2 regions of the Streptococcus sp. ELY_125 genome follow, and region 2 is predicted to be linked to the other one. Evidence: predicted binding sites of a transcription regulator. Region 2 holds the regulator's gene; the other holds the start of a gene.
The links. Region 2 encodes HrcA, which represses chaperone genes, less so after heat shock. Its sites were predicted from a motif close to TTAGCACTCNNNNNNNNNGAGTGCTAA; they were not measured.
Positions count from the first base shown of each region.

Region 1: AC4HAL_RS01115 (ATP-dependent Clp protease ATP-binding subunit) is a predicted target of HrcA. The motif match lies at 4,722-4,748, and genes of this name have one in related genera.

Region 1 covers NZ_JBZFUM010000002.1:24,292-40,026, reverse strand. The annotation lists gene ileS (isoleucine--tRNA ligase) at 1-1,323, shown strand, start outside; gene AC4HAL_RS01125 (DUF1827 family protein) at 1,425-1,727, opposite strand; gene AC4HAL_RS01120 (NUDIX hydrolase) at 1,796-2,245, opposite strand; gene AC4HAL_RS01115 (ATP-dependent Clp protease ATP-binding subunit) at 2,334-4,613, opposite strand; gene argF (ornithine carbamoyltransferase) at 4,838-5,812, shown strand; gene AC4HAL_RS01105 (DUF1797 family protein) at 5,965-6,195, shown strand; gene AC4HAL_RS01100 (IS30 family transposase) at 6,296-7,246, opposite strand; gene AC4HAL_RS01095 (amino acid ABC transporter permease) at 7,772-8,461, shown strand; gene AC4HAL_RS01090 (amino acid ABC transporter ATP-binding protein) at 8,461-9,195, shown strand; gene AC4HAL_RS01085 (hypothetical protein) at 9,657-9,917, shown strand; gene AC4HAL_RS01080 (ferrous iron transport protein A) at 9,941-10,405, shown strand; gene feoB (ferrous iron transport protein B) at 10,421-12,574, shown strand; gene AC4HAL_RS01070 (FeoB-associated Cys-rich membrane protein) at 12,591-12,749, shown strand; gene AC4HAL_RS01065 (bifunctional methylenetetrahydrofolate dehydrogenase/methenyltetrahydrofolate cyclohydrolase) at 12,845-13,702, shown strand; gene AC4HAL_RS01060 (NAD(P)H-hydrate dehydratase) at 13,699-14,547, shown strand; gene AC4HAL_RS01055 (prepilin peptidase) at 14,562-15,227, opposite strand; gene AC4HAL_RS01050 (Dps family protein) at 15,398-15,735, shown strand, end outside.
Region 2 covers NZ_JBZFUM010000017.1:6,604-22,338, forward strand. The annotation lists gene AC4HAL_RS07575 (ECF transporter S component) at 1-231, opposite strand, end outside; gene AC4HAL_RS07580 (bifunctional hydroxymethylpyrimidine kinase/phosphomethylpyrimidine kinase) at 218-979, opposite strand; gene truA (tRNA pseudouridine(38-40) synthase TruA) at 972-1,721, opposite strand; gene dnaJ (molecular chaperone DnaJ) at 1,906-3,033, opposite strand; gene dnaK (molecular chaperone DnaK) at 3,868-5,709, opposite strand; gene grpE (nucleotide exchange factor GrpE) at 5,956-6,516, opposite strand; gene hrcA (heat-inducible transcriptional repressor HrcA) at 6,529-7,563, opposite strand; gene AC4HAL_RS07610 (glycoside hydrolase family 73 protein) at 7,749-8,333, opposite strand; gene AC4HAL_RS07615 (M15 family metallopeptidase) at 8,350-9,084, opposite strand; gene AC4HAL_RS07620 (histidine phosphatase family protein) at 9,071-9,772, opposite strand; gene AC4HAL_RS07625 (PFL family protein) at 9,856-11,193, opposite strand; gene AC4HAL_RS07630 (ACT domain-containing protein) at 11,206-11,472, opposite strand; gene tsf (translation elongation factor Ts) at 12,135-13,175, opposite strand; gene rpsB (30S ribosomal protein S2) at 13,479-14,255, opposite strand; tRNA gene AC4HAL_RS07645 (tRNA-Cys) at 14,462-14,532, shown strand; gene AC4HAL_RS07650 (hypothetical protein) at 14,762-15,337, shown strand; gene AC4HAL_RS07655 (amino acid ABC transporter ATP-binding protein) at 15,644-15,735, opposite strand, start outside.

The DNA.
Region 1 (15,735 bases), on a different contig from region 2:
TCAGTCATCTGGTGGGAGTGGTCTGCTAAAGCTCTTTTGCCAGAAAGCTATACCCACCCAGGTTCACCAAATGGTGAATTTACCAAAGAAACGGATATCATGGATGTCTGGTTCGACTCTGGATCCTCTTGGAATGGCGTCATGAACCAGCGTGAAGGTCTCGGTTATCCAGCTGATCTTTATTTGGAAGGATCTGACCAGTATCGTGGTTGGTTCAATTCATCCTTGATTACCTCAGTTGCGGTTAACGGCCATGCGCCTTACAAAGCTATCTTATCACAAGGGTTCGTACTTGATGGTAAAGGTGAAAAGATGTCTAAATCACTTGGTAACACTATCCTTCCGAGTGATGTTGAAAAGCAATTCGGCGCTGAAATCCTACGCCTCTGGGTAACAACTGTAGATACCAGCAATGATGTTCGTATTTCTATGGATATTTTGAAGCAGGCCTCCGAAAGCTATCGTAAGATTCGCAATACACTTCGCTTCTTGGTGGCGAATACATCTGACTTTAAAAAAGAGGATACGCTTGCTTATGAGGAACTTCGCCCGGTTGATCAATATATGACTATCAAGTTCAACAATTTGGTTGCAACTATACGAGAGGCTTACAATCAATACGATTTTATGGCTGTTTATAAGGCAGTTAATAATTTCTTGACAGTTGATTTATCCGCCTTCTATCTTGATTTTGCTAAAGATGTGGTTTACATTGAGGCGGCCGATAGCAAGGTTCGCCGCCAGATGCAAACTGTCTTCTATGATATTTTAGTAAAAATCACCAAGCTATTGACGCCTATTCTTCCTCATACGTCTGAAGAAATTTGGTCCTATCTGGACCAAGAAGTAGAGGAGTTTGTTCAATTGACTGATATGCCGGAAGCGCAAACCTTTGCTGATCAGGAACGCATTCTTGATACGTGGGAAGCCTTCATGATCTTCCGTACCCAGGCGCAAAAGGCCTTGGAAGAAGCTCGTAATGAGAAAATCATTGGTAAGTCTCTGGAAGCTCACTTGACAATCTATGCTGACGGAGAAACAAAGAGTCTTCTTGAGGACCTTCAAAGCGATATCGCTCAGCTTCTAATTGTTTCACAATTAACAGTGACTGACCAAGCAGCACCAGCTGATGCTGTCAGCTTTGATGGTGTGGCCTTCAGTGTTGAACACGCTGCAGGTGATGTGTGTGATCGTTGTCGCCGTACAGATAAAACCACTAAGGAGCGCTCTTATGGCGTAACCATTTGTGACCACTGTGCAGAAATTGTCGAAAACAATTTCCCAGAAGCTGTCGCCCAAGGTTTTGAAGTGAAAGCAAAATAACTATTTTGGTTTATAAACATTAAAATCTTGAGATCTATCATCTCAAGATTTTTTATTTAGTAGAAAAACCCTCAGTTCTCATAAGAGCTGAGGGCATATGCTTATATAGTAGTGGGAATTGAGATTTCAATCAACTTTTCTGTATGACTCGATTTGATTTGATCGGGAATAACGATATCCGGATTAATTTTGCGCTTGAAGAAGAACTCACGGATCTTCTCAATTTCTTCATCTTTAATAGCACGATGACGATTTGAAATCAAGAGCTCATAATGACCAGGTGCTTTAGAAAAAATAACATCACTGTTGCCGGCCGAATACACCTCAACTAACTTAGCGTCAGTATTGCGCAGCTGGTTGCGAACAAGATCAGGATGGCTACTTGTAGTATTGATAAGTCTCATGACTATCCTCCTTAAGGGATTTGCATATTACCATTATAGCACGATTTTATTAAAATGGCGGTGCTTGATTATTTTTTATAAACCCTTTTCCACTGCTCAACCCCCCATTTATGGCTTCCTCGCTTAAGCTTACTGACTGCTTCATCAATTGAAAACCAAGCTAGATTATTAAAATCTTCTAAGGGTTTGCCTGTATCTACAAAGTCTGTAACTTCATAGATGTAGGCCGGATTATAAAAATAAGTGTCTCGATGACTGGAATAGAAGTATTCATCAGCCTGGCCGTAATAAGTTCCGAACCGAGCTGTAAAGCCTAGCTCTTCAATCAATTCACGGCTGAGAGCCTGAAGATGGTCTTCACCCTCTTCAATTTCACCCCCCGGTAAAAACCAAGCGCCGTTAGGAGCTTGCACCAAGATAATTTTTGTCTGGTTTGGATTAGGTATGACAGCATAGACACCGTAACGGCTAACGTAGTCTTTACCAGTAATTTTTTCTCCATAAGTAGGGTTAGTCATTCTATTGCCTCGTCTCTAATTAGTTTATACTGATTATACCAAGAAAACGGCCTGAAAACATTTCAGACCGTTTAAGTTTTACAATGATTTATTCTGCAAGGGAAGCTTCTTCCTTAAGGGGGGAATCTTCATCCTTCTTAGCCCCCTTGATAGTGATTTTACCATTAGAAGTCATGACAGCCTTGAAATGCTTTTCATTTGGATTATCGAGATAAAAATCGGTAATCGCATCTTCAATATGCTCCTGAATGGTACGACGCAAAGGTCTCGCCCCCATCTTAGGATCATAGCCAAGATCAACTAATTTTTCTTTAACCTTAGCTGTGACATCAAGATGGAGTCCATTGGTAGCTAGACGATTATTAACATCTTCCAGCATCAAATCAACAATCGTCAGTAAGTTTTCCTTACTGAGGGCTTGGAATTCAACGATACCATCGAAACGGTTCATAAATTCTGGACTAAAGAAGTTACCCAACTCTCCCAGAACGGAATTAGTACGACCCTCACGAGCCGCTCCAAACCCGACTGAAGCTTCCACTTTACCAGTACCAGCATTTGAAGTCATGATGATAATAGTATCTTTGAAGCTGACTGTACGGCCTTGACCGTCTGTCAGACGACCATCATCCAGCACCTGCAAGAACATATGCATGACATCTGGGTGAGCTTTTTCGACTTCGTCTAAAAGGATAAGCGAATAAGGATTGCGGCGAACTTGTTCAGTTAATTGACCAGCTTCTTCGTAGCCAACGTATCCTGGAGGAGCTCCAACTAGCTTAGCTACGGCATGTTTTTCCATATATTCAGACATGTCGAAACGGATCATACTGTCGGCAGAACCAAAGAGTTCAATCGCCAACTGTTTGGACAGCTCAGTCTTACCAACGCCGGTTGGGCCGACAAAAAGGAAACTACCAATAGGACGATTCGGAGCTCCCAGACCGACACGGTTACGGCGAATGGCTTTGGTAATCTTATCAACAGCAGCATCTTGACCGATAACATGAGATTTCAAATCATCTGCTAGGTTGACCAACTGAGATTGCTCTTTTTCTTTCAAATCACCGACAGGAATATTGGTCTTTTCTTCCACAATTGCTTCGATATGCTTTTCAGTGATAACCGGAATATCTTGATCCGATAATTGCTGAGCCTGCATTTCTTTATATTTAGCAATTTGATCGCGGAAATAGGCTGCTTTTTCAAAGTCTTCTTCACGTGTAGCCTGTGCCTTGAGATTTTCCGCCTCAACTAAACGCTTGTCGATATCCTTAGGATCGACAAAGTTGAGTGTTAAATTCATCTTGGAGCCGGCCTCATCCAAAAGGTCAATAGCCTTATCAGGCAAGAAGCGATCTTGGATGTAGCGGTTAGAAAGAACGGCAGCCGCTTCAATAGCGTCATCTGTGTACTTAACATGATGATAATCCTGATATTTAGGCTGAATACCGCGTAAAATCGTAATGGTCTCTTCAACAGACGGTTCGTCAACCTTAACTGGCTGCATCCGTCGTTCAAGTGCAGCATCTTTCTCAATGATTCGATATTCATTGAGCGTGGTAGCTCCGACTAGTTGCAGATCACCGCGGGCAAGAGCCGGTTTCAGGATATTGCCTGCATCCATACTGCCATCGGTTGTTCCTCCAGCCCCAACAATTTCATGGATTTCATCAATAAAGAGAATCACATCTTGGCGCTGACGGATTTCTTCCATCAACTTTTGCATGCGTTCTTCAAATTGCCCTCGGATACCTGTTCCTTGTACTAGACTGACAACATCCAAACGGATAACCTGTTTGTTTTGTAGTTTCTGAGGAACATTGCCATCGACAATTTTTTGAGCTAAGCCCTCGACGACAGCAGTCTTACCTACACCGGGTTCCCCGATCAAAACCGGATTGTTTTTTGTCCGACGGTTGAGGATTTCAATTACTCGCACGATCTCTTGGTCGCGCCCAATAACAGGATCAATATCACCGCGACGGGCAATGTCTGTGACGTTGATACCAAATTCCTCCAAGATTCCTTGAGGTTGCTGAGGTGCTTGGGGCTGCGGACGGCGTCTGCGGTTGTTGCCGCCTCCACTGTTGTTGCCATTTCCATTGCCGCCTGATCTACCAGCTTCTGTTTGAGGAGCGTTAGGCAGTTCTTGGTTAAAGGCGCGAAAATTGTTTAAATCACCAAAGAAATCATCAAAGAAAGAATCCATGGATTGGTTAGTGGGGTTACTATTGAGAATATTTTCTGGATCGGCTTTCATAATCTGGTAGCAGTTCTGGCAGAGATCAATCTGCTTTTGCTGCCCGTTGACATTTGTGTATAGATGTATGCTAGCATCGTTAAGTTGACAATTTTGACATAACATAGGATTACCTCCAATCTGACTGATTTGGCCTTATAGTCAATAAAGGTCAAATTCTATGATGTTATTATAACACTCATGACTTAGAAATCAAGTAAAAAGATTATAATTTTAGCAGAGGAAGAGTGAGAGTGCTAATTTTATAAAAATGAATAAAATACAGTTTATTCTTGACAAAAACGCAAAATATTATAGAATTATTGTATAAAAATACAAAAGGGGTAACCATGGCAAAATCATTTTTAAAAGAAATAGACTTCACAAAACAGGAACTGCTAGATTTAATTACCCAGTCTGCTAAGTTTAAGCAGCTCAAAAAGGATAAGGTTCCTCATAACTATCTAGAAGGACAAAATATTGCTCTCATTTTTGAAAAGACTTCTACTAGAACACGTTCAGCCTTTACAGTGGCAGGACAAGATTTGGGAATGAACATTACCTATCTAGGTGCTGGTGAAATCCAGCTGGGTAAAAAAGAATCAATTATTGATACAGCCAGAGTTCTCGGTTCTATGTTCGATGGCATCGAATATCGCGGATTCAGGCAGGAAGATATTGAGACCTTAGCCGTCTATGCCAACGTTCCAGTTTGGAACGGTTTGACAGACACCTGGCATCCTACCCAGATGATAGCGGACTTTTTGACTCTGACGGAGCACTTTGGCAGCCTTGATGGTTTGAGTATCGCCTACCTAGGAGATGGCCGCAATAATATGGCTAATTCCCTTCTGGTAACATCAGCCATTCTCGGTGTCAACTGTACCATTATTGCCCCCAAAGACTTACAGCCTAGTAAGGCTATCATTGATTTAGCACACCTGCACAATACAGGTGCTGTATTAAAAGTGACGGATGATGTGACAGACGTAAAAGGGGTCGATATGATTTATACGGATGTCTGGGTGTCTATGGGAGAAGAAGTCGATTTTAAGGACAGAATTGACTTGCTCCTGCCTTATCAGGTCAACAAAGAGCTGCTTGATTTGGCTGATAATCCTGATCTGATTGTTATGCACTGCTTGCCAGCTTTCCACGATACCAATACCGATATTGGTTATAGCATTTACGAGCAGTACGGCTATAGTGAATTAGAGATTACCGATGAAGTCTTCCAAAAGTACAGCTCGGTTATCTTCCAAGAGGCGGAAAATCGTATGCATGCTATCAAAGCAATTCTTTACCAATCCTACCAAGAGAATTAATAATGTAAAAATCACAGTGATTTCCGGCTTTTCATCTATCTCAATCTTTTACTTTATGGTAAAATAGGGATAGTTAAAAACATTATGATGCAAGAGTTCCTGAAATTCATACGATATTTTGCGGATTTGTATCTTAGTTAAGGAGAATCTACATGGAATCACATTTGGTGAGAATTATTGATCGTCTGAATTTGATGACGACAGATGGAGGCAACTTAAAGAGGAATTTTGAACGTGACGGCCTCGTTGTTGCAGAAGTTTCTTTTGCTAACGACCCCGAAAATGGCCCTGTTTTCACATTGCGTGATATTAAGGCGCGTGAAACCTACACCTTTGACAGCATTGACTTGATTGCTATGGAAATCTATGATCTGCTCTACTAATTAAAAACAAAATAGAAATTAAAAAGATAATTGAATTGATCTTCAGGAGTTGGATTTAAAATCTAACACCTCGGAGGTCTTTTTCTTATCTCTTAAATTGTCAAATTAAGTTGGACAGTTTCACCTGACTCAGAAAAACATGATAAGGGGTTTGATAATTTAAAGATTTTCTAGGAATTCTATTTCTCTTATCAGCTATAGCTGATAAGGTGTTTTGTGAAACACCTTTAAAATCCATCTGCTTAGGTAGTCCGTGTCTTCTTAACAGACCGTTAGAATGCTCATTAAGGCCTCGTTGCCCAGGACAACCAGGATTCGCAAAGAAGATATCAATATCATGTTGATTTGAAATGGATTTCCAGTTAGAAAATTCTTTTCCACAGTCAAATGTGATGGACTTGAACAGATGTTTGGGAAATCGGGAGAGCCAGCGATTGATTGAGCATTCAATATCACTAGCCTTTCTTCCTGCGGTTTGAAGCGTGATAATAGCTTTGGATTGTTTCTCAACTAATGTAATCACCGCACTCTTGTGATTCTTACCAACGATGGTATCACCCTCAAGATGACCAAACTCAGTGTCAAAGTCTGGATAAACTGTCGACCTTTCACGGATGTCTCTACGAAAAGCTTGCTTCCCTCGTGTTTCTTTTTTCCCATTGGGTTTGCGTTTTCCCTTCCAAGGGAGCTCTTGTTTGTCAAAGATCCCTCGGTCAGCTAAACGATAGAGAGTCCGCATCGAACAAGCAATAACATCAGCGTAAACGCCCTTGATGACATCTAAGCTCCAATCCCGTTTCAGATGATCATCAATGAGCTTTTTCTCAGGCTTTGATAATTGTGTTTGTCGACGGCCACAGCGCTTTTTATTCGTTTTGTACTGGTCATAGTATTCATAGGCTGAGTAACCTTCTTTTAGAAAGTGGATGACCTTGTAAATGGTTTGCTTAGATCTCCCTAGAGATTTTGCAATATCACCAACTTTCTTGTTTTCTTGGTAGTAAGCCTCTATCATTACGAGTTCGTTTGTGGTAAGATGGGTGTAGGTCATTTATGGTAGTTCCTCTCAGACAAATGTGGTGTTTATCTGAGCCTAACATAAATGGCTTTTTTCTGTCTAGCTTAATTTTACAAATTGGGTCTTTAAACTAGCCTTGCCTGCTGTTCAAATCCAAAAGCAGGGGCCTGTGTGTCCAGGATAAAATTTTTCGGCACCTATAATCTCTTATAATAGCTCTGTGCAGTGATCAGTTGGAAGCTCCGCGTTTCGGTTTTTAGTTCCCTATTTTATTAAGTCTGCTGGACTATTAAGGGAGTAAAATGGAGTCAACTTTACTGATCCCTAATCCTAGTTTTGCTGTGAATCTCTCACTCTACTAGCCAATATAGGCTTTCGATAGTCCGAATAATCTTTAATTCCTTTTTAATAGGGAGAACTAATTTTATAAACAGATATTGTATTATTATTCATTTTATGATAGAATTGGTTATAAAATTATTGATAAGCAGCTAAAATTTAAAACATATCTAGCTGGCCTTTAAGAATGGCTCAAAGCCGTATAATAGGAGTAAATCTGTGAATTTTGATTTTTCGTTTTTACCCAAATATTGGGGTTACTTTAACTATGGCGTGATTGTCACCATCATGATTTCTATCTGTGTCGTTTTATTTGGAACCATCTTGGGTGTTCTGGTGGCCCTTGCCAAACGCTCGCACATCAAGTTACTGAACTGGCTGGTTAGCTTTTATGTCTGGGTCTTTCGTGGAACACCTATGGTTGTTCAAATCATGATTGCCTTTCTTTGGATGGACTTTAAAAATGCACCGTCAATTGGTTTTGGTACGGTTGAGTTAGACTTTTCCCGCTTGATTCCAGGTATTATTATTCTGTCTTTAAATAGCGGTGCCTATATTTCAGAAATCGTTCGTGCTGGGATTGAAGCAGTTCCTAAAGGTCAGACCGAAGCGGCTTATTCGCTGGGAATTAAGCCAGCCAAGGCAATGCGTTACGTGGTGTTGCCTCAGGCTTTTAAAAATATCCTGCCTGCCTTGGGAAATGAATTTATCACCATTATTAAAGACAGTTCACTCTTGCAGACTATTGGTATCATGGAATTGTGGAACGGCGCCCAAACGGTCTTAGCGACAACCTATATTCCACTGGAACCCCTCTTGTTCGCTGCTTTCTACTATTTGGTGCTGACAACTATTTTGACAGCTGGACAAAAGTCACTTGAAAACCGTCTTGGGAAAGGACAAAAATAATGACAGATACATTGATTAGTATTAAAAATCTGCATAAATATTTTGGCAATAACGAAGTTCTCAAAGGAATAGATTTAGAAATTAAAAAAGGAGAAGTTGTTGCCATCATCGGTCCGTCGGGATCAGGGAAATCTACTTTCCTGCGTGCCATGAACCTGCTGGAAGTGCCGACTAAAGGAACGATCAGCTTTGAAGGTGTTGATATTACAGATAAAAGGAACGACGTTTTCAAGATGCGTGAGAAAATGGGAATGGTGTTCCAACAATTTAACCTCTTTCCTAATATGAATGTACTGGAAAATATTACTTTAGCACCAACGAAAATCAAAGGACAGTCTCGACCTCAGGCAGAAGAAAAAGCCTATGAATTACTGGACAAGGTTGGACTGAAAGATAAGGCCAAAGCCAATCCAACATCGTTATCAGGAGGTCAGCAGCAGCGGATTGCAATTGCACGCGGTTTAGCCATGGATCCAGATGTTCTCCTCTTTGATGAACCCACATCAGCTCTCGATCCCGAAATGGTTGGGGAAGTGCTCGCTGTTATCCAAGACTTGGCTAAGTCCGGTATGACCATGGTTATCGTCACCCACGAAATGGGATTTGCCAAAGAAGTCGCAGATCGTGTTATCTTTATGGATGGCGGTGTCATCGTAGAAGAAGGGAGTCCGCAGCAGGTTTTTGATCAAACAAAGGAAGAGCGGACCAAGGACTTCTTAGGTAAAGTCTTATGAGAGTTTAGTAAGTAGGAGAATAGAGAAGGAATCAATTTCCCTCGTCTTTCTATTTTACCGCTGGGATAAACAGAAAAAAGGCAAGTTCTTATAACGCGTTTGTATAAAGAGGCTGAGAATTTTTATCTTGGCTTTTTTTAATTGTATTAGTTACACAGCTGGTCGATGCTAGGCAAGTTTTCTTATCATATTTTGATTGTGACTTCTTTTTCTGAGGATTCATTATCAATGGAAAAAACGTATTATGCTCAATTTATAGTTGAAAAGTATTTTACAGTTTAAATCTGGAATAAGAACTGTTAAGAGCACCCTATTATAACCATTCTAATCTATTGAAAACAGGCGAATTTACAGCTTTTCTGTGCTATAATAAGGACAAATAAAACTAGTATTTATATTGGTTATTAAAGCACTCCAAAGACTCTGTGAAGCCGTTGTCTAAAAATTAGAAAGCTGCGATAATGGGAAAGGAAGAAATGATTACTGAGCAATTAGAGATTCTGGTTACCTTGCTTTCCTTTGGGTCTTTCATTGATGCCTTGCTTTGCGAGCTTAATTTCCAACTTCTGATCAGCTACTGGATAAGTAGAGCGGTTTTGCGACACGATATTTGGTTAGTTGATTTAACTAACCAAATGGTGTTAGCAAGAGGGGAGCCTATTAACCCTAGTACTTGGTCTTTGTTATCTGCGGAGCGCTTAGATAATAAGCTTCTGCCATAGCTTAATAAAAGGAGAACAAAACTGTGATTTTGCAAGAAGCTAAACTTAATATTCCTTACCAAATCATCAGTATTGACTTGCCTAAGGATAGTTTACGTCACCTATCTAATTTGGGACTCAAGGTTGGTACTCAGTTGGAACTGATCTCTAGGACTAAAAGCAGCGCTATTGTACTTTTAAAAGCTAACCGTCTAGCCTTTGATGCTTCAATTCTGAGTTGCATTGACGTAGCTGAAGTCCATGAGGACACCAGCATCTTGCCCTTATCAGAATTACAGGTTGGTGAGTCCGCTTATATTGCTAATATTTTTGCGCTTAATGAGGCCAAACGGCGCTTGATGGACATGGGGTTAACCAAGCATACAAAAGTTCATCTTCGAAAGGTAGCTCCTCTGGGGGATCCTATCGAACTTACTGTACGGGGTTACGAACTTACTCTTAGAAAATCAGAAGCTCAAATGATCAGTGTCGTTAGAATTAAAAATTAGAATGGCGGTGAGATGATGATAGAAGTAGCTTTAATTGGCAATCCTAATAGCGGTAAAACCAGCCTTTTCAACCTACTGACAGGAACTAGCCAGCGCGTTGGTAATTGGCCAGGGGTAACAGTTGAGCGAAAGAGCGGCCAAGTAAAACAGTTGCGGCAGGTTGCTGTTCAGGATTTGCCTGGAATTTATTCCATGTCTCCTTACAGTCCAGAAGAGAAAGTGGCGCGTGATTACCTCTTGAGCAACCAGCCCGATGCTATTCTAGATGTTGTTGATGCGACTAATTTGGAGCGCAACCTTTATTTAACGACTCAATTGATTGAAACTGGTATTCCTGTCACTATTGCCCTTAATATGAGTGATATTCTTAAGGGACAGAAGAAAACTATAGATCTGGAAAAACTGTCCTACCAGTTGGGAGTCCCTGTCATTGCGACCAGTGCCTTGAAGAATACGGGCGTGGATAAGGCTATTAAAAAAGCTTGTCAAACGACCAAAAGCACAGTTGAAACTGTGCAATACCCTACTTACGATGACAAGTTTGAAGCGGCTCTCGCTCAAATTGTGGACGTTTTAGGTCAGACGGTACCGGAGATGTCCAACCGATTTTATGCCATAAAGCTTTTTGAACGTGATCAGTTGGTTCAAGATGAACTTGATCTGTCTCCTTTTCAAAGGAAAGAAATCGATGAAATTATCAGGATCACAGAGGAAATCTTTACCGAAGATTCTGAGTCTCTGGTCGTCAATCAGCGCTATGCCTTTATTGAAAAAGTTAGCCAGATGGCCCAGAGTCAAAAGGATGATTTCAAGCTCTCTTTATCAGATAAAGTTGATAAGGTTATTACCAACCGAATTTTGGCCTTGCCGATTTTTGCTGCAGTGATGTTTTCGGTTTATTACCTATCTATCCAAACGGTAGGAACCATGGGGACTGACTGGGTCAATGATGTCCTTTTTGGTCAGTATGTCCCTGATGCTGTGGCAGCTATCTTACAAGATTTAAAAGTGGCTGATTGGCTTCAGTCGCTGATTATTGATGGCATTGTTGCCGGTATCGGAACGGTCTTAGGATTTTTACCGCAAATTTTTGTCCTCTTTGTTTGTTTAGGAATTTTAGAGGACATTGGTTATATGAGTCGAATCGCCTTTGTCATGGATCGCATTTTTAGACGATTTGGACTATCCGGTAAATCTTTTATTCCTATGCTAATTTCGACTGGCTGTGGCGTGCCGGGGATTATGGCGAGCCGAACCATTGAAAATGAACGGGATCGTCGTATTACCATCATGACAGCAACCTTTATGCCCTGTTCTGCTAAATTATCCATTATAGCTTTGATTGCTGGAGCCTTTTTCCCGCACAATCCTTGGATTGCACCGAGTGCCTACTTTATGGGGATGGTGGCCATTATTCTATCGGGAATAGCTCTCAAAAAAACCAGTATTCTGGGAGGCTATACCAGCCCCTTTATTATGGAGTTGCCAAGTTATCACCTGCCCAAGGTCAATGCTGTTCTGCGTTATGCTTTAGGAAAAGCAAAGAGCTTTGTCAAACGAGCTGGGACCATTATTTTTAGCCTGACAGTCTTAATTTGGTTTATGTCTTCCTATAATTTTGCCCTTCAGGCAGTCGAAACTGAGAATAGTATCTTGGCCGGCCTCGGTCGCTTATTGGCTTGGATTTTTACACCGTTGGGCTTTGGCAACTGGCGGGCGACTGTTGCAGCGATCACAGGACTGGCGGCCAAAGAAACGGTTGTCGCAACCTTTGGAATTCTCTATCACAATCCTAATGCTACAGAGACCAGTCACGCTCTGTGGACTAGTTTACGGGGAGACTACACAGCATTGGCAGCCTACTCTTTCTTAACTTTTAATCTCCTGTGTGCTCCTTGCTTTGCCGCTATTGGTGCTATCAAGCGGGAGATGGGCAATCTCAAATGGACCCTACTGGCTATAGGCTTTCAAACAGGATTAGCCTACTTGGTCAGCCTAATTATGTATCAGTTTGGCTTGGTTCTGCTATATGGAAAAGCGGTGACTTCCTGGACAGTCATAGCAGCTGTGTTTCTCGCTTTTATGAGTTACTTCATTCTAAGAAAACCGCGTCAAGTCAAGGAGACTGTTATCACCTTGGAATCTTTGCCGTTGGCACAAGAACAATAATCGAGGAGGTATTAAGATGTCAACAATTATCATTGCCAGTTTAATTGTCCTAGCAATGCTAGGCGGTATTAGGCACTATATCAAACAAAAAGGTTCCTGTGGTGATTGTGATTGTGCCTGTCCGATCAAGGATGAGATGCATAAAGTTGCTAAGACTAATCACCATTTATCTTAATTGAATAAGATAGGAGTACTGAAATAAGGCGTAGTTTACCTAGGCCTTTTTTGGTATAATAAAGAAAAGTACTTATTGATAGTAGGGAGAGAACAATGTCAGGAAAATTAATTGATGGTAGAGCCCTAGCTCAGAAAAAGCAAGCTGAGTTAGCCGATAAAGTTGTTCAGTTTAAGTCGGAACATGGCTTTGTGCCAGGCCTAGTTGTGATTCTTGTAGGGGATGATCCAGCTAGTCAAGTTTATGTACGTAATAAAGAACGGGCAGCTCTGGCAGCGGGATTTAGAAGTGAAACCCTTCGTTTGTCTGATGCCACTAGTGAGGAAGAGTTGCTCGAGTTAATCGCTAAATATAATCAAGATCCAGCTTATCACGGGATTCTGGTTCAGCTGCCCTTGCCCCATCATATCAATGATAAACGTGTGATTTTAGCTATTGACCCTCACAAGGATGTCGACGGGTTTCACCCTATGAATACAGGCCATTTATGGTCAGGTCGACCGTTGATGGTGCCTTGTACACCTGCTGGTATCATGGAAATGCTGCGCGAGTATGAAGTAGACCTAGAGGGTAAGACGGCAGTCATCGTCGGGCGTTCTAATATTGTTGGTAAACCTATGGCTCAGCTCCTCTTGGGTAAAAATGCTACAGTAACCCTTACTCATTCGCGAACCCGTCATTTGGCGGATGTTTGCAAACAGGCAGATATTTTGATTGTAGCTATAGGTCAGGGCCATTTTGTAACCAAGGATTTTGTCAAGGAAGGAGCAGTAGTTATTGATGTCGGGATGAATCGTGATGACGATGGTAAGCTCATCGGTGATGTGAAATTTGACGAAGTTGTAGAGCTAGCTAGCCTCATTACTCCCGTTCCAGGGGGTGTTGGTCCCATGACCATTACTATGCTTCTCGAACAAACTTATCAAGCAGCGCTAAGAAGTGTGACACTATGATTATTGATGACATATTAGCAAGGAAAATAATACAGCCCCGTCCCCTTAAGAGTCATAAGGGGACTTTTGGCCGTGTCCTCCTTATCGGCGGCCTCTACCCTTATGGCGGGGCTATCATAATGGCAGCCCTAGCAACTGTCAAGAGCGGAGCAGGTTTAGTCACAGTTGCAACTGATCAGACCAATATTTCTGCTTTACATGCCCATTTACCAGAAACTATGGCTTTTAATGTGACAGACAGAAAACGATTGACTCAACAAATTCAAGCTGCAGACCTTGTTTTAATAGGTCCAGGACTGGGTGATAGTGAGGCAGGCAAAGCAGCCTTAAGTGCTGTTCAAGCTGTTGCCCGCGCAAATCAGGTATTAGTAGTAGATGGTTCAGCGATCGATTTATTGGCCGAACAAAGTCCGATTAGTTGGCCTATCGGTAAGCTAATCCTAACGCCTCATCAAAAGGAATGGGAACGCTTGTCTGGTATCAGTATTTCGGAGCAAACAGTGGAGAATACACAGGCGGCCCTTACTCAATTTCCGCCAGCGACTATTCTCGTTGCAAAATCACACCAAACCAAGATTTTTGATCAAAAGGGGCATCTAGGCGAATTGCGCGTGGGCGGTCCCTATCAGGCAACTGGGGGTATGGGAGATACCTTAGCCGGCATGATTGCAGGTCTTGCTGCTCAGTTTAGAGACAATCTATTTGAGACTGTTGCAACTGCGGTTTATCTTCACTCAGCGATCGCAGATGATCTCTCTAAGGATAATTATGTCGTTCTCCCTACCGCCATCAGCAGGGAGCTGCCCAAGTGGATGAAAGAGATGAGTGGCAAGAAGCCCATTTAAAACTCCTTTTGATGCTAATAAGGTGACCATATTGCCATCAAGACCATTTCCACCATATAAGCCAGGCTAAGAAAGGGGACAAATGCTAGAGGTCCCTTTTTCTTTTGGAGAAGAAGTGCAAAAATAGCTAAAAGACTGCCCATCTGGATGATCCAAAGCAAGTTTCGTAAGTCTAAACTAATAGCTAAAAGAGCAAGATAGTAACAGTCACCGGTACCTATTCCCAAGGGAATTAACTGGCAGATAATTCCCATTAATATAAAAAAGCCAAAAAGCAAATTTCCGTGATAAAAAAATAGTAAGATTAAACCAGCTAACAGCACAATAATTAGGGGATAACTTTGATTGCGAATGTCGTAGAGACTTAGGGTTAGACTGGTGAAGACCAAAAAGATTTGCGACCAATCCAATTCGCCCTGCCAGCCCAGCCAAAAAATCAGAGCACAGTTAACTTCCAGCAAGCTGTATGTTAAAGGGAGGCTTTGACCGCAGAACCGGCAGCGAAAGCGATTGATAAGTTGTGAGAAAATAGGAATCAGATCCCTAATAGGCAAGGTTTGGCCGCAATAATTACAATGACTGCGCGGTTTTATAATAGATTCTTCTGGGAACCGATCGACAATTAAACCGATAAAAGAACCTAGACTGGCACCCAAGGCCATAATCAATATACTCTCCATACCTATCTATCCGAAAAAAGTTCAAATAGTTGCACTTAGCTGTGAAAAAACCTATAATAAAGGTGTTACCAGATAAGAATCATTCTAAATAAGGTTTCTAAAATAGGTAACTATTCGTTATTTAAGCAGTTTTACAACTGCCTAGCCTTTATTCTGAGGAGGAGTTATATATGGCAAATTCTGTTGAAACTATTTATGAAAGCCTAACTGAAAATATAGACCCACAAGCAGCTGACCCGCGCGCTAAAACAAAAGCTGTTCTCAATCAAGCGGTAGCTGACTTATCTAAAGCAGTTTCTATTGTTCACCAGGTTCATTGGTATATGCGCGGAGCAGGATTTTTATATCTGCATCCCAAGATGGATGAACTTATGGATACCCTCAATGCAAGTTTGGATGAAATCAGTGAGCGCTTGATTACACTTGGCGGATCTCCCTATTCAACGCTGAGAGAATTTGATCAGCAATCAAAACTCATTGAAGAAAAGGGTACTTGGTCCAAATCTAT
Region 2 (15,735 bases):
ACTAAACAACATATACTGGGGGTAGCCCAACAATAGATCTAAAAGAAAAGCAGATATCCCCCCGACGGCTGCTCCGCCGCGACTACCCATATAAAAGGCGGTAAAGAAAACTCCTGCATCCAGCAAGGTCAAAAAACCAGTTGGAGATGGAATATGAATAAAACCTAATACCGTACTAAGTGCCGCTAGCAAAGCTAGAAGTGTTAATTGGTGTAGTCTAATTTGCCTCATAATTCTGTACCACTCCATACTGATCAGAATGTTGAATACCTTGATAAACGAAGCCCTTAGCTATCCTTACTGCCTCGAAAATCTCCTTGCCAAGAACCAATTGGCTAGCAATACTAGACGCGAAGGTGCACCCTGCTCCGACATTGTTTTTGTCAAGCACAGGGTAATCCAAAACTCTAAAATCTTCCCCATCGTAGAAAAGATCTACAGCTCTCTCAGAATCCAAGCGACTGCCCCCTTTAATAACAACTGTTGGAGCACCAAGTTGATGAAGAGTCTTAGCTGCAGATTTCATATCTTCCAGTGTCTTGATTTCCTGCTGGGCAAGCAACTCGGCTTCTGATAAATTCGGAGTCACTATAGTGATATTAGGGAAAAATTTTAATAATTCATCACGCAGTGCACTGACTGCGACATCGTGTTTTTCCTTACAGACCAAAACAGGGTCTAAAACGATTGGTATTCCCTTGTGGTCTTCTATAAATTTCAGTGCTTGGGTGGCAATGGCAGTATTTGGCAATAATCCCAGTTTAATAGCTCCAAAGGCAACAGGCTTCAGGCTATCCAACTGTGCTTTAAAGACCTGTCCATCTGTCGCAAATACCTCAAAGCCTTTTTCTGTCATAGCTGTCAAACACGTTACTGCCACAAAACCACGCAGGCCATTAGCTGTATATGTATTGAGGTCTGCGTAAAGACCACCCCCGCTAAATACGTCGTTTCCCGAAATAGCCAAAACATTAGTCATCATAGATAATCTCCTTCAGATAAAGGCCGTTGCCAGCAGCTGTTGGCCCAGCCAAATTACGATTCTTCGTTTCTAATACTGTCCTAACCTGATTTACAGGCATACGCCCATTGCCAATTTTCAAGAGAGTTCCTACCATATTGCGCACCTGCTTATAGAGGAAGCCATTACCAGTAAAAGTAAAAACTAAAAAGCCAGTCTTGGCATCAACCGTCACCTCTGCCCTTGTAATCGTTCTCACCTTATTAGTCACCGAGCTCCCTGAAGCTGTAAAGCCAGTAAAATCATGGGTGCCCACTAAATCTTTGATAGCTTCCTGCATAGCAGCCAAATCGATAGGATAAGGATAGTGCGTTGCATAGGCCCGCATCATAGGATTTTTAGGACGGCCAATGTCAACAAGAAACTCATACGTCTTACTATGCTTATGATAGCGAGCATGAAAATCATCAGTCACTTGCTCAACACTAACCACATCAATATCTTCAGGTAACTGAGTATCCAACCCAAACCTCAGCTTTTCTTCATCACGAACCTGAGGTAAATCAAAATGAATGACTTGCCCATAGGCATGAACGCCACTATCCGTTCGTCCAGCTCCATGTACCTTTACAGGAAAACCACTGTTTAGTCGCTGCAAAGTTTTTTCTAACTCTTCTTGAACTGACCGTTCCTTAGTCTGCCTCTGAAAGCCCGCAAACAGGGTGCCATCATAAGAGATAATCGCCTTGTATCTTACCATAGCCTTATTTTAGCATGATTAATCAGTCTCGCCCAGAGAAAAAGAGTCAATCTGTCCCCGGACAGATTGAACCTATAAAAAAACTATTCCATTTTATGTAGGAACAGCTACATTCGGGAATAGTTTCTTTTGATTTTGATAACTTAATGACCTTGTTCTAAATATCTGCCCTTTGATTATAAATCTATTCAGCATCAAAGGCGTCTTTAACCTTATCAAAGAATCCTTTTTTCTTAGGTTGAATACTGCTTTCGCCGCTGGCTGCTGCAAAAGCCATCAGGGCCTCTTTTTGTGCCTCATTAAGCTTAGTAGGAGTGACAACATTAATCGTTACATGCTGATCCCCCTGACTGCCCCCGCGCAGACGAGGAGCTCCTTTACCCTTGAGACGGAAAGTTTTACCCGTTTGAGTACCTTCAGGAATCGTCATTTCAACATCACCATGGACTGTCGGTACCTCAACAGTATCTCCAAGAGCAGCTTGGGCAAAACTGATATTCAAGGTATAGTAGATAGTTGAACCATCACGTTCAAATTTCTTGCTTGGTAAGACATTAATAATAACGAAGAGATCACCGTAAGGACCGCCGTTAAACCCTGCTTCCCCTTGACCTTGCAAACGGATCTGTTGACCAGTTTCAACACCTGCTGGCACCTTAACAGAAACCTTATGTGATTTCTTTTCATGACCACTACCTTGACAAGTCGTACATGGATCCTTAATTTCCTTACCAGTACCATGGCAGACATCACAAGTCACCTGGCGGCGCATCATACCAAGGGGCGTTTGAGTATCTACATTGATCACACCTTGACCGTGACATCGACTGCAGGTCACTGGACTCGTTCCAGGCTTGGCCCCAGAACCATGACAGGTGTGACACTCAGCTTCCCGATTATAGGTAACATCTTTTTCAGCCCCAAAAACCGCCTCTTCAAATTTCAAGTTCAAGCGATATTGCAAATCATCACCTTGACGTGGCGCATTGGGATTGCGGCTAGTACCTCCACCAAAGAAACTGGAAAAGATATCTTCGAAACCACCGAATCCTGCGCTATCGAAACCGCCAAAACCGCCACCGAATCCTGCATTGGCACCGTCTGGTCCATACTGATCATAAGCAGCACGTTTTTGCTCGTCTCCCAAGGTTTCGTAAGCCTCTTGAATATCCTTGTATTTTTGCTCAGCCCCAGGCTCTTTGTTGATGTCTGGGTGGTATTTCTTAGACATCTTACGATAGGCTTTTTTGATTTCATCTTGCGAGGCATCCTTGGACACCCCCAGACGGTCATAATATTCTTGATTGTTCATAATTTATGATACAAAAGGCGTTAAGAAAACCGTATGAAAATAGGAAACTGACGCAGTGTGTCAAACACACTAGGAAGTTTATCTTTTTCACTAGGTTTTTAGCCTGTGTTCGAATAAACGAACTTGTATTCCTTTCTATTGATGTACTATGAGAAAACAGAAAATCCTGATTTTCTAGACGATTTATCTTTTCACACAAATTTTTAGGGCGGGTTCAATTCCTTTCTATAAAGTTTTTTTCTGTGGACAAACTCCTAAGAGACTTAAAAAATAGAAAACTGTCCGATGATTCCTTGCATCTAGATAAAGCTTATCTTTTTGGCACAGTCCTTAGTCCGCGTTCAGTTGAGAACACCTGTATTTCTTTCTGTTTAAGCTTGGAAAATCCTTACCGAAAATTGATAAAATCGCTATCAAAATTGCAAAGAAATAATTAGTCAAAGTAGCTAATGGAAGCAGTTTACAGCATGTTTGTGACCTGCCCTCATCACTCTTATAGAGGTGAGACGACGAAATCACAACTCTGCTGATCGATTTTTGCCTTATTCTCAAAAACAGAGGCTGAGTTGCAACCTCTGCAGTTGGTTTTATAGTAGAGTTACTATCTCGCTTTCGAATTTCCACGCTCAGGGTAGAACAGTTCACAGGTCTTGCCACCAGCTCATCATTTTTTGGCTCGTAGGATAAATTGCCCACTGGGTGGGGCGTTTTTGCGACACGAGGATGCAAAATCGATAATATTTTACTGACGAGTTAGTAAGACACCTAGGTTATTCGCTATAGCGACAACTGTTAACTGATGAGCTCTTTAGTATAGTCGTCAGTTTTGGTGGGTTATTTCTCCGTGAACTCCCCATCTACAACATCATCGCCACCATTACCGTTATTGTCAGCTGAGTCAGTTGCTTGCGCACCTTCTGCTCCGCCAGCTGCCTGCTGCTCAGCAGCAGCTTGTTCGTAAAGTTTTACCGCAAGAGCTTGAGCTTTTTCATTGAGAGCTTCAAGTTTAGACTTCATGTCGTCAAGATTGCCTGATTCCTGAGCGGCTTTTAATTCATCAAGAGCTGATTGGGCTGCGTCACGTTCGCTATCGAAGCCTTTGCCTTCAGTTTCTTTAATGGTCTTTTCTGTTGCAAAGATCGCTTGGTCAACTTCATTCTTGAGATCAACTTCTTCTTTACGCTTAGCATCAGCGTCAGCATTGGCCTCCGCATCTTTCATCATGCGATCGATTTCTTCTTCAGAAAGACCGTCATTTGACTTGATAACAATGTGCTGTTCTTTTTGCGTACCAAGGTCTTTGGCTTTAACCGATACAATACCGTTCTTGTCAATATCAAAGGTTACTTCGATTTGTGGTACACCACGAGGAGCAGCTGGAATATCGGTCAATTGGAAACGTCCAAGTGTCTTGTTATCAGCTGCCATTGGGCGTTCCCCTTGGAGAACATGGATATCAACAGCTGGTTGGTTATCGGCTGCGGTTGAAAAGACTTGTGACTTAGAAGTTGGGATAGTTGTGTTGCGGTCAATCAACTTCGTGAAGACACCGCCCATAGTTTCGATACCAAGTGACAGTGGGGTCACATCAAGAAGCACGACGTCTTTGACATCACCAGTGATGACACCACCTTGAATAGCAGCACCCATGGCTACGACTTCATCAGGGTTTACAGATTTGTTTGGTTCTTTACCAGTTTCAGCCTTAACTGCTTCAACAACAGCAGGGATACGCGTTGAACCACCAACTAAGATGACTTCATCAATTTCTGACAGGCTCAAATCAGCATCAGACAAAGCTTGGCGAACAGGGGTCTTGGTGCGGTCAACAAGATCGCGAGTCAAATCATCAAATTTAGCACGTGTTAATGAGACTTCCAAGTGGAGCGGTCCAGCATCACCCGCAGTGATGAAAGGCAGGCTGATTTGTGTTTGGGTGACACCCGACAAGTCCTTCTTAGCTTTTTCGGCAGCATCTTTCAAACGTTGCAGAGCCATCTTGTCAGTTGACAGGTCAATGCCATTTTCTTTCTTGAATTCATCAACCAAGTAGTCAATAATCTTTTGGTCGAAATCGTCACCACCTAGTTTATTATCACCAGCAGTAGCCAATACATCGAAGACACCATCGCCTAACTCAAGGATAGAGACATCAAAGGTACCGCCACCAAGGTCAAACACTAAGATTTTTTCATCTTTATCTTGTTTATCAAGACCATAAGCAAGGGCTGCTGCAGTTGGTTCGTTGACGATCCGTTCGACTTCAAGACCAGCGATTTTACCAGCATCTTTAGTTGCTTGACGTTGCGCATCATTGAAGTAGGCCGGAACAGTGATGACAGCCTTTTCAACTTTTTCACCAAGATAATCTTCAGCATATCCCTTGATGTATTGCAGAATCATAGCTGAAATTTCTTGAGGAGTATATTCTTTATCATTGGCAGAAACTTTTTCAGAGGTTCCCATTTTAGACTTAATGGAAATAACCGTATCTGGGTTTGTTACTGCTTGACGCTTAGCGGCATCACCGACAATGATTTCCCCATTTTTAAATGAAACAACCGAAGGAGTTGTACGGTTACCTTCTGGGTTAGCGATAATTTTACTTTCAGTGCCTTCAAGAACGGCAACTGCTGAGTTTGTTGTTCCTAAGTCAATACCAATAATTTTAGACATAATACAAGATACCAAGAACATTGAAACAGTCCAGCGACTGCTATTAACGTTCAATTCCTTTCAAAATTTAAATTATTATTCTTGTTCGTTATTTACTAGTTTTCTGTCATTTCGGACAAGTCAGTCTGTTACTAGTTTGATAGTAAAATCGATACCATTTTGCTATCGAGCTAGTAAGGAGTCTAGGCAATCCGCCATAGCGGTTGCCGTATAATGATGAGGCGTTTTAATGCCCATCATTATTGACTAGTTATACACCACCACCATAGCTGGCCGAAGCAGCCGATCGTGCAGTTTGTAGCCTTTTTGGAAGATTTCTGCAATACTGTCTGCTGGGTGCTCATCGTCAGCTGGTAAGGTCTGCACTGCCATGTGAAAATTGTGATCAAAGCTTTCGACTGTTACTTCTTCCACGCCTTCTTCTTTGAGAGCTTGGATCAGGCTTTCTTGTACCATTTCCAAGCCTTTTTTCACATCATCGCTCAAGCCCTCAACCGCTAAAGCACGCTCCAAATTATCCAAACTAGGCAAAATCGCCTTAGCTAGATCCTGTGAACGATACTTTTGCAGCTGCTGGCGCTCTTCATTGGCGCGTCGCTGAATATTTTGCATCTCCGCGTGAGCCCGCAGATATTTATTTTCAAAATCATCTGCCTTCGCAAGAGCTTCTTCAAGTTCTGATTTTTCAGGAGCCTCTTCATCATTATCGACTACAGTCGCCTCCTGCTGATTTTCTTCATCTTCAGAAACCGTTGTCACTGTCTCTTCAGCAGCCTCTTCGTTTTCTTTTTTAATATCTTCTGACATAATGCCTCCTATTTAATTTACCTCGTAATGATTACTGCTAAGATAGCGATAAAAATCCGCTAACTTCATCGTTAAAACCCGACTAACAATGCTAAGAAGTCCCAAAGTCCGCTGATAATCTACAGTAACAGGCCCCATAAGACTCAAGCTACCGAATCCACGATAAGGGATTAAAAATTTGTAGGATAACTGAGTCAAAGACTTAAGCCCTTGTTGATTTTCTTCAGCCAATCGAATAACATAAGGCTGCTCATCTTGAAATTGTTTTCTAATATCCAGAGCCAACTCTTGATTATTATCAAACAAGCGATAGGTTTTAACATCAGCATATCTGAGGAGATTCTCTTTACCAGATAAGAACAGTTTTTCTACAAACATTTCCTTAAAGATATGTTCAAATAATTCCAAGACATTATCTGTTACCTTGAAATAGCGTTGGACAATCTGCGGGATCTCAGTTCGAATCCGATAATGAATTTCCATCACTGTTTGCCCTAAAAAGCGTTCACATACCAGATTGCTTAAAGTGGCTAAATCCTCATCAAGAAAATTCTTGGGAATAGCAAACTGACTTGTAACAGTATTGGAATCATCAAAAGTCATGACAGCTAGAGCATCGTGGTGACTGAGCTTTACAATATCAAAAGCGCTCAAGCGCTGATTGCTAGGTTCAACATCCAGAGCAACAGCAGTACAGCCAGTCAGCTTTGCCAAAATATCACTAGCCTTTTGTAACAAATCCTCTAATTTAAAAAATTCAAAGTCAAAAGCCTTGACGACCTCATAAACATCCGCTTCATCAACACGCTCAAGATTTAACAAATGATTGACATAGTATTGAAAACCTTGACGACTGGGCAAGCGACCACTTGATGTATGAGCTTTTTCCAATAAACCAATTTTTTCTAAAGCAGCCATATCATTACGAATCGTAGCACTGCTAGAAGCAATGTAGTTCTGTAAAAGCTTTGATCCGACAGGTTCATGAGTCTGTGTAAACAATTCAATAATGACGGACAAAATATCATTTTGACGCTGTGTAATCATCCCCGACACCTCCTGTCAGATTTAGCACTCTTATGACACGAGTGCTAACTTATGTTTCTATTATACTGCTCTAAAAATTGATGTCAAGGGAAAAACTCAAAAAATTAGCACTCTTTCAAAAAGAGTGCTAAAAGACTTATTTCTACTGCAATTTGGGCAATAGGTTTAGAAACCTTCCATCCACCTCATTTATCATACTTTGTTAGCTGATGCTTCTGAATAATAGCAGTGAGTTTATCCGCATAATGAGGATCGGGACTAACGCCAGCTTTTTGCAAGGCTTGAACAGCAGTCGTGTATTCCTCAGCTGTTGCTACTGTTGTATAAAGCTGGGTCCCCCACAGTCCAGAACTCAATGCCTCCATATAAGCCGAAAGGCTACTCTGCCAGTCCGTATAAATGGCGTAAGGCTGCTTAACTGTCCGCCATTGACCCGATTCGTAAGACTGAGTCGTTAAAACAATCCTTGCCTGTCCTGATTGTGCTAACATACCTGTATAGTTGTGATAACGCACCGCTAGTAAATTAGAGCCATAGTCAGACGACTGAGCCATCTGGGCAATGATAATAGAAGCTTTGACTCCATACGCTTTGGATAGTTTTTGAGCAGTTGGAGCAACCTCCTTGATAAAAGCTTCCTGACTATAGTGAGATACCACCTTAGTGTTGGCAGCCTTAGTTCTCATGTTAAAAAGCAAGGGCAAAAGGATAAGGGCTAAAACAAAGCCAAAAACAATTATAAAAGGCCGAAATTTTAGCCTAGTTCTCATAAATATACCTCCTTACTTATTTCTTCTTGAGCACTGCAAGGTACTCTTCCAAGCTTAGATCATGCTCCGTCATATATTTGGCCGAGGCCTTACCGACATAGCGGAAATGCCAGTCTTCATAGTCTACGCCTGTTGAGTCACTTTTGCCCTTTTCAAAGCGTAACACAAAACCATATCGGGGGGCCAACTTCTTAATTTGAGAAACAACAGTTGGATCGCTTTCGTTAAGATTGTCAACGGTACTCATATCAATAGCTAAACCTGTCTGATGTTCACTAGCACCTGCCGGCTGCGAATAGGTCTTGACCTTTTCCTTGGCCTCATCCTCGCTCAAACTAGGATCACTGGACATTTCTTGTTTAACATAAGAACTAAAGAGCTCCTCCTGATAGGCGACACTGCGATAGCCTGAAATCAAATGCTCACTGCTATCAATTTGTTGGGCCGCCTCTAAAAAATCTCTAACATTATCAGCAATTCGAGAATCCACCTCTATATTATCCACTGAAGTCAATTCAGGATTAAGTTCTTCTGTAAGATTATCCCGATTGACAAGAATCAGCTGCCAATCGTCTGCTGAAACATTTGGTAATTCTGCAGTTGCTTTAGACTCTTTCATAGCAGATTGATGAGAAGACGAATTGACTTGAGACTGGTGAGATTCTTGTTTATCACGAACATAGGCAACACCAAAAATAATTAGCAGGGCAGCGATAAAAGCTACCAAGAGATTGCGATTACGACTTTTCATACACTTCCTTTTCTAACAATTCTCTGCCTTTTTGGCGATAAGACATATCACCGATAGCATCAATATGAAATCGACCTTCTTCATAAGTCAGCTGACAAACACTGCCATTATCTAGAGCTAGACTGCGCGGTAAAGTTGAATCCAGCAATCCCATCAGTGTGCCGATAGTCATACCGTGGCTAACTACGATAGCATCACCACCCCCTTGACTCTCAACTTCCTTAGCAATATCGGTAAATCCCGAAAGGATCCGTTCCCTCAGCACATCCCAAGGCTCAGCCCAGCCTGCTGTATCAACGGCTAAAATAGCATCAGCCATATCCTTATATGTCAGCTCTTCAACAGGCTTATCAAAAACCCGTGGCATAACACCGTTAAAGAGTTCAGCATCATACCCTCCGTCCAAACTACCAAAGCACCACTCACGAATCCGCTTATCCCGCTTATAAGGAATCGTCTCTTGCCCCAGTTCACTCAGGATAATTTCCATCGTCTGTAGAGTCCGGCCACTGTCGCTAGAGTAAGCCGCAGCAAAATGCAAACCGGCCGCTTTCAAGCCAAGACCCAACTCCTTGATTCCTTTTTCTCCATCTTTCGTCAAGGGTGTATCTGACCACCCCTGCGCCCGACCAATTGTATTAAACATGGTTTTCCCGTGACGGGCAATAAATAGTCGTGTTTTTGCCATAATAAGACCTTCTCCCGAGTTTTTTATTATTATACCAAATTTAAGCCAATTAAAACACCTATCAAAAAATAGGTGTCCAATAATTAATTTTTAAAACTATGAATAGGGGCAGGAATCTGACCACCTCTCGCAATAAAATCTGCAGATGATTTCTTGTTGACAGACATAACTGGGGCTGCACCCAACAGACCGCCGAATTCGATCATATCGCCTTCTTTTCCTTTAGGAATAATGCGCACCGCTGTTGTCTTCTGATTGATCACGCCGATAGCTGCCTCATCAGCAATCATGGCCGCAATAGTCTCTGCTGGGGTCTCCTCGGGAATAGCAATCATGTCTAAACCAACCGAACAAATCGCTGTCATTGCTTCTAATTTTTCCAGATTCAGAGAACCGCTTTGCACTGCTGCAATCATCCCTTCATCCTCCGACACAGGGATAAAGGCACCGGATAGACCGCCAACTTGGTTGCAGGCCATAACACCGCCCTTTTTGACTTGGTCATTAAGCAGAGCCAGCGCTGCCGTTGTACCATGAGTGCCGACTGTCTCCAGCCCCATTTCTTCAAGAACTCGAGCAACTGAATCGCCGACTGCCGGAGTCGGAGCAAGCGACAGATCAACAATACCAAACTTAACACCCAAGCGCTCCGACGCCAAACTACCTACTAATTGGCCAATTCGAGTAATTTTGAAAGCTGTTTTTTTAACCGTTTCAGCGACAACGTCAAAGCTTTGACCGCGAACTTTTTCCAAAGCACGCTTAACCACCCCTGGTCCTGAGACACCAACATTAATGACAACATCGGCTTCTCCTACGCCGTGAAAAGCACCTGCCATGAAAGGATTGTCCTCAACAGCATTCGCAAAAACAACCAGCTTAGCAGGACCCATCTCAGAAGCTGCCGAAGTCTCCTTGATAATGCGCCCCATATCACGTACTGCAGTCATATTGATACCAGACTTGGTTGATCCGATATTGACAGATGAACAGACAAAGTCAGTCTCAGCCAAAGCTTGGGGAATAGAATTGATGAGAATTTCATCTCCCTTTTGATAGCCCTTTTGCACCAATGCTGAAAAACCGCCGATAAAATTAATACCAATATTTTTAGCTGCGCGATCCAGCGCCTTAGCTAAAGGAACATAACTGTCTGCATCCGTCGCTGCGCCAATGATGGAAATAGGTGTTACAGAGATACGTTTGTTGACAATTGGAATCCCCAATTCAGCTGAAATTTCATCCCCAACTTCAACCAACCTGCTCGCCTTATCAACAATTTTTTGGTAGACTTTTTCAGCAGCTCTACTGATATCTGAATCAATGCAATCAAGAAGAGAGATACCCATGGTAATGGTACGAACATCAAAATTCTGCTCTTCAATCATGGCTATGGTTTCTGTGACCTGCTTAATATCCATTTCCTTACCCCCTTATAAATTGTGCATGGCATCAAAAATAGCAGAGCTTTGAATATTAATCTTAACCTGCAGCCTCTCTCCCAGCGCTTCCAACTCAGAGCGCAAAATAGCAAAGTCCTTCTTCTCTTCTGAAGAAACTATGGCCATCATCATAAAATACTCATCTAAAATAGTTTGAGTAATATCATCAATGTTAAGACCTAAATCAGCTATTTTAGTTGAAACGCCAGCCACAATTCCTTGGGTATCTTTCCCAACAACGGTAATAATCGCTTTCATGTTAAACACCTCTTCGTTTAATATTGTTAGTATTTTATCATATAAATAAGCTTTTTTCTACGAATATTCGGGGCTAAAGGCTTAATTCCCGAACTTTTTGGAATAAAAAAGAGTCTGGGACAAAAGTCCAGACCCGTTAGCATTATCCTAGATTTACCAGATCGACGCAGTGGTTGGGAGTAAGACTTCTTGGCATAGCCAAGAAGTCTTACTCCTGCACAGTTCATTAGGTGCTTTAACACCCAATGAACCACTGCTGATTGGCGATCCTTATCTTGAGGTGCAGTCCTATTTTTAGACGACTCCTTAAACAGTCCAGTGGAGTTTGGCAGTGGGGATAGACTGCCAAGACCTGCCACCTAAAAACAAGAAAGTGGCAGAGGTTTGAACCATAAAATAAGAGAGCGAGGAAAATCAAAATCGTGATTTTACCACGATTTACTGATTGAGCCCCACTCTCTGTGCTAAATTGAATACGCTCCAAACTCGGTATCTAGATAAGCCTCCTTGTGCGCAAGGCTACCTTCTTAAAATCTTAGTTGCTTCTATGAACCCAGTATTCTTAGAATAAAAGCAGCCTGCAATACTTGCAAAAGGGGGAAAGCTTCCCAAAGTTTGCCTCTACATCCCTATTTTGCTTTGAGCGTAAAAGGCTTAATACCTTAATTATTAAGGGCAGCAGCCATTGTTGCAGCAACTTCGTTTTCAAAGTCATTAGAAGCTTTTTCGATACCTTCACCAACTTCAAAGCGCGCAAATTCGGTAACTTTGGCATTTACTGAGTCAAGATAGGCTTCAACCGTCTTGCTGTCATCCATGATGTACACTTGGGCAAGTAATGTGTATTCCTGGTCAACTTTAGTATTGTCCAACATGAAGCGGTCCATTTTACCTGGGATGATTTTATCCCAGATTTTTTCTGGTTTGCCTTCAGCTTGCAATTCAGCTTTGATGTCCGCTTCTGCTTGAGCAAGCACATCATCTGTCAATTGACCCTTAGAGCCGTATTTCAAGTGCGGAAGAGCTGGCTTGTTAACCATAGCACGGCTTTCGTTATCTTGATCGATTTTGTGGTTCATCTGAGCCAATTCGCCCTTGATGAATTGCTCATCCAATTCCTTGTAAGAGAGCACTTTAGGACTCATGGCTGCAATATGCATAGAGACTTGCTTAGCCAAAGCCTCATCGCCACCTTCAACTACGGAGATAACACCGATGCGGCCACCATTGTGTTGATAAGCGCCAAAGACTTGATTATCTGCTTTTTCCAATACTTGGAAACGGCGGAATGAGATTTTTTCACCGATAGTTGCTGTAGCGTTTACATAGGCAGCTTCAAGTGTGTCACCTGAAGGCATTACCAGTGCAAGAGCTTCTTCGTTGTTAACTGGTTTGCTTTCAGCAATCACTTTAGCCGTTTCATTAACAAGGTCAACAAATTGAGCATTTTTCGCAACAAAGTCTGTTTCAGCGTTAACTTCAACAACTGCAGCTACATTACCAGCAACGTAAACACCTGTCAAGCCTTCAGCGGCAACGCGGTCTGCTTTTTTAGCAGCCTTAGCCATACCTTTTTCGCGCAGCAACTCGACCGCCTTTTCGATATCGCCATCAGTTTCTACAAGTGCTTTCTTAGCGTCCATGACGCCAGCACCAGATTTTTCACGCAATTCTTTAACAAGCTTTGCAGTAATTTCTGCCATGATTCATCCTCCAAATAATATATGAATAATAATTGAACTCATCCACGACACTGTGTAAAAGATGAAGCTTTCTTAAATGCCCATGCATCTCGTTGCCCTCACTATTTATATCGTATCGCTGACGGTTTAGTGTCTTAAAATCAAGCACGTTTTGAAAGCCCAATATTTGAGATAAGTCACCTTGTGCTCAAACACACAAAAACATGTACTTTCCTAAATTCTCAGTCGCTTTACGAGCTTATATCTTAATATAAAAGAGCGAGGGCTGAGCCCTGCCCTTAAGGCTTTTTCATTTCCTAAAGTTTATTCGTTGTCGCCTTCAACTACTTCAACGATTTCTTCCATTGAATCTGCAGCATTTTCGCTAGCTGCCAGTTCTTCTTCAACAGAGCTGTCTTCACCTTGGTTTCCTTCGATGATAGCATCTGCCATCTTAGAAGTGATCAACTTGACGGCGCGGATAGCATCATCATTGGCTGGGATAATAACATCGATGTCATCTGGATCTGTGTTGGTATCAACCATAGCCACAACTGGAATACCAAGTTTCTTAGCTTCTTTAACAGCGATTTGTTCTTTATGTGGATCAACAACGTACATCACATCTGGGATGCGTGGCATATCTTCGATACCACCCAAGAATTTTTCAAGACGGGCACGTTGTTTGTTAAGAAGGGCAACTTCTTTCTTAGGAAGAACTTCAAAAGTTCCTTCTTCTTCCATACGTTTGATTTCTTTAAGGCGTGCGATGCGTTTTTGGATAGTATCCCAGTTTGTCAAGGTACCACCCAACCAACGGTGGTTGATGAAATATTGACCAGCACGTGTAGCTTCTTCAGCGATAGCTTCAGCTGCTTGCTTTTTAGTACCAACAAACAAGATCACTGCTTCGTTCGCTGCAGCATCACGAATAAAATCGTAAGCTTGATCAGCCAATTTTACAGTTTGCTGAAGGTCGATAACATGAATGCCGTTACGCTCTGTAAAGATGTACTTAGCCATCTTAGGGTTCCAGCGGCGAGTTTGGTGACCGAAGTGAACACCAGCCTCAAGAAGTTGTTTCATTGAAATTACTGCCATGAGTAGTTTCTCCTTTAAATTGTTTTTTTCCTCTCTTGGATTTCAGCTCGCAAGCCAACTCTAAGAGCAACAGACTCACGATTCATCCAGGATGAGTATTATCACCTAACTGGCGACCCTACCATAATAGCAAATTTCATAGGATAAATCAAGCTAATTTGACTTGACTAGGACAAGAATTTAAGATAAAATATAATGCGTTATAAGGCGGTATAGCCAAGTGGTAAGGCACGGCTCTGCAAAAGCTTGATCGTCGGTTCAAATCCGTCTACCGCCTTCTAGTGTTAACGCTACTCATAGCACTTAATCCGTTGAAAAGCCTCTTCAAGGCTTTTTATTTTAGCCATCAGTTTTGAACTGCAAAAGACATTTATTGGCGTGGGTAAAGAGTAGGGGATATTTCCTTTTCTTATCATTGTTACAAACTATTTAAAAGGCTGAGATTCTTTAATTAAATCTTGCCTTATTTTTGTGTTTCTAGTATAATACAAGCTAAGGAGATGTTTATGATTATGAAAAAATTGACCTATTTGACTTTAACAGTTGCTGCAGCGACTGTTCTGGCTGTTTTTCTTAATCTTGATAAGGCTAGAACTGACGCCACAGCCCTAGTAACGAATACCCAGTCCAGCAGTCAGGATACTGCTGCTTCGTCGACTCCAAGTAGTGATGTTACCACTGTTCCATTAGAGACAACTATTGTTAAGGCCTCCCCAGGCCAATATACTATTCCAGAAGGAACCAAAGTAACGGTTAATGAAAATCAAACCTTCAAAGCAGCCTATGATGATGGCTCAACTTTAACGACCTACGCTGATAATACTTACTACTATAAATCTTCAGAAGGTGCTGAAGCGCGAACCTATACTGATGAGACCTATTTCCTGACAACGGATACAGGGATTTCTCTTACTACTTATGAGGATGGGTCCTATCAGGTCAATCTAACTGACGGAACGACTGTAGATCCGTCTAATTCTACCGACCTTGCTAGTGTACAGAGTCAGTATAATCTGCCGCGCATTGACACCTATAACCAAATGGTTCAGGATGTTGTCGAGGATGTCAACCAAGGGACTTAATGCTTATATAAGTTTAGCAGAGACTTATACCATTATTGTAAGACCTGTTTTCCTGTATGACACGGGAGTCAGGTCTTTTTTATTTGGCTCTTTATAAACTGTAGTGGGTGACTTATAGTTAATACTTAGAGACGAACATCCAAGGCAGGCGTTACCCATGGGAACTCCTGTTTAGGTCATAGACAAGAAAGGTATTTGCCTGTACAAGCTTGATGACTAATGGGGGTTAAAAGAGTCTCCTCCACTCTATTTAAAGTGAAGAAGACTCTTTGTCCAATCACGTTCTAATAAAGTTCCGAGACTTACTTATATCACAGGATCTACATTCAGTTCTGGGATAATTCTTGTCAAAAACTGCTTGGTACGCTCTTGTTTGGGATGTACAAAAATATCTTCAG